DNA from 2 places in the Staphylococcus argenteus genome. Region 2 is predicted to be linked to the other one. Evidence: riboswitches for the same ligand, from Rfam matches in the RefSeq annotation. Region 2 holds a riboswitch; the other holds the start of a gene.
The links. A riboswitch is a leader RNA that binds a small molecule or an ion and turns the genes downstream of it on or off. The one in region 2 is predicted to bind lysine.
Positions count from the first base shown of each region.

Region 1 (3,440 bases), 290 kb from region 2:
TCACTAATAGTCAATTAGTTGGTGCTGGTTTACCATTATGGTTACCGAATGGAGCAACAATTAGACGTGAAATCGAACGATACATTGTTGATAAAGAAGTAAGCATGGGCTACGACCATGTTTATACACCAGTTCTTGCAAATGTTGATTTATATAAAACATCAGGGCACTGGGATCACTATCAAGAAGATATGTTCCCGCCAATGCAATTAGATGAAACTGAATCAATGGTGTTACGCCCAATGAACTGTCCGCATCATATGATGATTTATGCTAATAAACCGCATTCATATCGTGAGTTACCAATTCGTATCGCTGAGTTAGGAACTATGCATAGATACGAAGCGAGTGGTGCAGTTTCAGGATTACAACGTGTTCGTGGTATGACTTTGAATGATTCACATATATTTGTTCGTCCAGATCAAATTAAAGAAGAATTTAAACGTGTTGTTAACATGATTATCGATGTTTATAAAGATTTCGGTTTCGAAGATTACAGCTTTAGATTAAGTTACAGAGATCCTGAAGATAAAGAAAAGTACTTTGACGATGATGACATGTGGAATAAAGCCGAAAATATGCTTAAAGAAGCAGCAGACGAGCTGGGCTTATCATATGAAGAGGCAATTGGTGAAGCGGCATTCTATGGTCCGAAATTAGATGTTCAAGTAAAAACTGCAATGGGAAAAGAAGAGACATTATCAACAGCGCAACTTGATTTCTTACTACCAGAACGTTTTGACTTAACTTATATTGGTCAAGACGGCGAACAACATCGTCCAGTTGTTATCCATCGTGGTGTTGTTTCAACTATGGAACGTTTTGTTGCCTTCTTAACTGAAGAAACAAAAGGTGCATTCCCAACTTGGTTAGCGCCAAAACAAGTACAAATTATTCCAGTTAATGTTGATTTGCATTATGATTACGCACGTCAATTACAAGATGATTTGAAATCTCAGGGTGTACGAGTGAATATTGATGATCGTAATGAAAAAATGGGATATAAAATTAGAGAAGCACAAATGCAAAAAATTCCATACCAAATTGTAGTTGGTGATAAAGAAGTAGAAAATAATCAAGTGAATGTTCGTCGATATGGTTCAAAAGACCAAGAAACAATGGAAAAAGACGAATTTATTTGGAGCTTAGTTGATGAAATTCGTTTGAAAAAACATAAATAATTAAGCTTATAATTTGATACAACATCATGGTGATATTATGATTCATGTTTTACAAGCTTGATAAAATTAAGTGAATACTGTATATTACAATATAGTTAAAATATTAAATTGAGTTAGAGGTTGCATGTTTAAAGAGTAACTTGTCAGAAGTATTTATGGTACATATGTTGAACAAGTGAAAGGTAAATATGCCGAAATAGATATAAACCATAAATTATATCTGTTGGGACAGTTTTCGAACAGGAACTGTACTGTCACTGAATGTGATGTGCTACCTTATATAGATAATAGCCAAAGTGGTTGCATATCTTATAGGTATGTAACCACTTTTTTACTTTGAATATCTTTGAAAGAAAATTAAATTGGGTATTAAGGTAATTAAAGGTTATTTATTTCTTGGCCTCTAAAACATGGAAAGGGAGCTTATATGTCAAAAGTTCAAAAGGAAAGTCACAATTCTGTCAAAAGGGGATTAAAAGATCGCCATATATCGATGATTGCGATTGGAGGTTGTATTGGTACTGGATTGTTTGTAACATCTGGTGGTGCTATTCACGATGCAGGTGCTCTTGGTGCATTAATTGGGTACGCAATTATCGGAGCAATGGTCTTTTTCTTAATGACTTCACTTGGAGAAATGGCTACTTATTTACCTGTATCGGGTTCGTTTAGTACCTATGCTACAAGATTTGTAGACCCGTCATTAGGTTTCGCACTTGGTTGGAATTATTGGTTTAACTGGGTTGTTACAGTTGCAGCTGATATAACGATTGCAGCGCAAGTTATTCAATATTGGACACCTTTGCAAGCTATACCTGCATGGGCGTGGAGTGCGTTATTCTTAGTGATTATTTTTAGCCTGAATTCATTATCTGTACGTGTATATGGTGAAAGTGAATATTGGCTAGCATTAATAAAAGTAGTTACTGTAATTATCTTCATTGCTATCGGCTTGCTGACAATTGTTGGTATTATGGGTGGACACTATGTAGGATTTGAAGTATTTAATAAAGGTGAAGGTCCAATTTTAGGTGGAAACTTAGGTGGTAGTCTATTATCTATTCTAGGTGTATTCTTAATTGCAGGTTTCTCATTCCAAGGTACGGAATTAATTGGAATTACTGCTGGAGAATCTGAAAACCCAGAGCGAGCAGTTCCAAAAGCAATTAAACAAGTATTTTGGAGAATCTTATTATTTTATATCTTAGCTATTTTTGTTATTGGTATGTTAATACCTTATGATAGCAGTGCGTTAATGGGTGGTGGCGATAACGTAGCAACTTCTCCATTTACATTAGTATTTAAAAATGCTGGGTTTGCATTTGCAGCATCGTTTATGAATGCAGTTATTTTAACGTCTGTTTTATCAGCGGGTAACTCAGGAATGTATGCTTCAACGCGTATGCTTTATTCAATGAGTAAAGACAAATTGGCGTTTGATACTTTTGGAAAAACAAATAAGAGCGGTGTACCTTACATGTCTCTATTAGTTACAGCTATAATTGTAGTCATTATTTTTGTATTACAAAGTGTTACAGAAGGTGCATATCAATATATTGTTGCAGCAAGTGGATTGACTGGCTTTATAGCATGGGTAGGTATTGCGGTAAGTCATTATCGCTTTAGAAGAGCATATGATAAACAAAATTACGACAAATCAAAATTAAAATATACAGCTAAACTATTCCCATTCGGTCCGATTTTTGCTGGTATCTTATGTGTTGTTGTAATAATTGGTCAAGATGTTGATTTTATTAAAACAGGTGATTTCAATTTTAGTCGCTTTTTGATTACTTATATGGGTATTCCTGTATTTTTAGCATTCTTTATCTATCATAAATTGAGATATAAAACGAAAAAAATCCCTCTTGAACAAGTTGATTTACGTCAAGATGTTTCGATGGATGAAATTAAAGGATAAATAAAAAATAAATAACGGTTATAGTGTTGACTTAAATGTGAATTGCTGTTATGATTAACAACGTTGAATACGAAACGAACCAAGTAGAAGCACCCGCTTCTCACCTGTAGCGACGCATAAAGCAGTTGGCAGGTTAATCACGTTACACATAACTGTGTATAAGGAAGAGCGGGTATTTTATACCTGCTCTTCCTTTTTGCTTGGTACAAATTTCGTAAAAATTTTGGAGGTGTCAACCATAGCAAAAGATCAAACTCAAATCAATGACAAAATTCGTGCAAAAGAATTACGTTTAATCGGTCAAGATGGTGAACAAATCGGTGTTAAATCAAAGCGAG
Region 1 is NC_016941.1:1,665,819-1,669,258, reverse strand. It holds gene thrS (threonine--tRNA ligase) at 1-1,181, shown strand, start outside; lysine riboswitch at 1,288-1,463, shown strand; gene SAMSHR1132_RS07895 (amino acid permease) at 1,609-3,102, shown strand; ribosomal protein L20 leader region at 3,178-3,303, shown strand; gene infC (translation initiation factor IF-3) at 3,332-3,440, shown strand, end outside.
Region 1: it holds a riboswitch for lysine, as region 2 does, so the genes downstream of both, SAMSHR1132_RS07895 (amino acid permease) here and SAMSHR1132_RS06470 (aspartate kinase) in region 2, are expected to answer to the same signal.

Region 2 (3,440 bases):
ACAAGACTTTATTGCACGTTTCTCAGCTAATGCTTCTAAATCAAAACAAGCAACAAGTCGTAAAAAACAACTTGAAAAAATTGAATTAGATGATATTCAACCATCATCAAGAAGATATCCTTTCGTTAAATTTACACCTGAGCGTGAAATCGGTAATGATTTATTAATCGTTCAAAACCTTTCTAAAACAATCGACGGTGAAAAAGTATTAGATAATGTTTCATTTACAATGAATCCAAATGATAAAGCAATTTTAATTGGAGATAGTGAAATTGCGAAAACAACTTTGCTTAAAATATTAGCAGGTGAAATGGAACCAGATGAAGGTTCTTATAAATGGGGTGTCACTACATCATTAAGTTACTTCCCTAAAGATAACTCAGAATTCTTTGAAGGTGTAAATATGAACCTTGTAGATTGGTTGAGACAATATGCGCCTGAAGATGAACAAACTGAAACATTTTTACGTGGTTTCTTAGGTCGTATGTTATTTAGTGGTGAAGAAGTTAAGAAAAAAGCCAGTGTTCTTTCAGGTGGAGAAAAAGTTCGTTGTATGCTAAGTAAAATGATGTTATCAAGTGCAAACGTTCTTTTACTTGATGAACCGACAAACCATTTAGACTTAGAAAGTATTACTGCTGTCAATGATGGTCTTAAATCGTTTAAAGGTTCTATTATCTTTACTTCATATGACTTTGAATTTATCAATACTATCGCAAACCGTGTTATCGATTTAAATAAACAAGGTGGCGTTTCAAAAGAAATTCCTTATGAAGAATACTTGCAGGAAATTGGCGTTCTTAAATAAGCTGAGACTTAAAATCTCAATAACATATAATAATTAAAAGAGTTCGGCGAACATCTCAATGCAGATTTAGTGTTAAGGTGTTCGCCTTTTATTCATGCCACTTTATTTTCTGTCCCCTACTCAACATTCCATTAATGATTATCTGCTACTAAAAATTGTGTCCTGAATAATCCGCAGTGGTTTATACATAATTAAAATATTTTTAACAACGCTATACAGGAGAGGCACACACGAATCATATTAAATAAATCACTTTTTCACTTTGAATTTTCTGCTAATTCCAAAAAATCTAAATTATCGGTTTACATTCATAATTGTCATATGTATAATGAACACATACCAATTTAATAATATTTTGATGAGGCGCATCAATCATGAGTAAAGTTTAGATAACTGTCTGCTAACAGCTAAACTTGAAAGGGTGCGATGCCGAAGCGATTATAATAGCAGTTATAATTTGTTGGACTTTTTGGTTAAGAGCTGAGAGTTTGTCATTATTTAAAAATAATGGAGTGCATCACTTGTATATAGATTAAGAGCAAGTTCGCATTCCGAACTTGCTCTTTTTATATTATTGTGAGCCTTTCTTTTTAATTAGGAGGATTATATGGTGACAAGAAGTGTGTTAAAATTTGGCGGATCATCCGTCAGTGATTTTACAAAAATAAAAAATATAGCCGAAATGTTAAAATCACGAGTAAGTCAAGACGAACAACTCATCGTCGTTGTAAGTGCTATGGGTAATACAACCGATCAATTGATGACGAATGTATCGACATTAACGAAAGCACCAAAACAGCAGGAGCTTGCGCTACTATTAACAACTGGCGAGCAACAAACAGTCTCTTATTTATCGATGGTATTAAATGATATCGGTGTCAGAGCAAAAGCTATGACTGGCTATCAGGCGGGTATTAAAACAATTGGTCATCATTTAAAAAGCAAAATTGCTCAAATTAATCCTCAAACATTTGAACATGCCTTTCAAGATAATGATATTTTAGTCATTGCAGGATTTCAAGGTATCAATGAGCATCAAGAATTAACGACCTTAGGTAGAGGTGGTTCTGATACGACAGCAGTGGCACTTGCAGTCAGCAATCAAATTCCATGCGAAATCTATACAGATGTTGATGGCGTATACGCAACTGACCCTAGATTATTGCCAAAAGCAAAACGACTCGACGTTGTATCATATGAAGAAATGATGGAAATGAGTGCTCTAGGTGCAGGTGTTCTTGAAACTAGAAGTGTTGAATTAGCTAAAAATTATAATATCCCCATTTATTTAGGGAAAACATTATCAAATACGAAAGGAACATGGATTATGTCAAATGAAGAAATATTAGAGAAAAAAGCAGTGACAGGTGTGGCATTAGACAAACATATGATGCATGTCACGATTAGCTATCCCCTGCCCGACAATAAATTGCTCACACAATTATTTACAGAACTTGAAGAGGGATCAGTAAATGTAGATATGATTTCACAAATCGTAAATTTAGAAGGATTACAATTATCTTTTACAATTAAAGATAGTGATTACCAACAAATTTCAATGATTCTAGAAACTTTGCAAAAGCAATTTGAAGCATTAGCTTATAAAATCAATGAGCACTATGTCAAAATTTCATTAATCGGTTCTGGAATGAGAGATATGTCAGGTGTTGCATCACAAGCATTTTTAACATTGATTGAAAATAACATACCATTTTACCAAACAACAACCTCAGAAATTAGTATTTCATATGTTATCGATAATTTTAATGGTCAATTAGCAGTAGAAAAACTATATGACGCATTTAATATTTAATGGTAGAATTATTATTAAAAATATTCTAAAAATTGGAAATTATTACAAAATGGAGTGACTAGATATGACAAAATTAGCAGTAGTTGGTGCGACAGGATTAGTAGGTACTAAAATGTTAGAAACTTTAAATCGTAAAAATATTCCTTTCGATGAATTAGTGTTATTTTCATCAGCACGTTCTGCAGGGCAAGATATTGAATTTCAAGGAAAAACATATACAGTTCAAGAGTTGACTGATGATCGTGCAAGTGAACATTTCGATTATGTTTTAATGAGTGCTGGTGGCGGAACAAGTGAACATTTCGCCCCACTATTCGAAAAAGCTGGAGCAATCGTTATTGACAATTCGAGTCAATGGCGTATGGCAAAGGATATAGATTTAATTGTACCAGAGGTCAATGAACCAACATTTACAAGAGGCATTATTGCAAATCCAAACTGTTCAACAATACAATCTGTTGTTCCATTAAAAATATTACAAGATGCATATGGTTTAAAACGCGTTGCATATACAACGTATCAAGCAGTTTCAGGTTTAGGAATGAAAGGTAAAAAAGATTTAGCTGAGGGCGTAAATGGTAAAGCTCCTGAAGCATATCCACATCCAATTTATAATAACGTATTACCTCATATTGATGTTTTCTTAGAAAATGGGTATACAAAAGAAGAACAAAAAATGATTGATGAAACTAGAAAAATCTTAAATGCGCCAGATTTAAAAGTAACTGCAACATGTGCACGTGTCCCGGTTCAAGATAGCCATAGTGTTGAAATTGATGTAACACTTGATAAAGAAACAACAGCAGAAGATATTAAAGC
Region 2 is NC_016941.1:1,376,715-1,380,154, forward strand. It holds gene SAMSHR1132_RS06465 (ABC-F family ATP-binding cassette domain-containing protein) at 1-808, shown strand, start outside; lysine riboswitch at 1,159-1,334, shown strand; gene SAMSHR1132_RS06470 (aspartate kinase) at 1,416-2,621, shown strand; gene SAMSHR1132_RS06475 (aspartate-semialdehyde dehydrogenase) at 2,686-3,440, shown strand, end outside.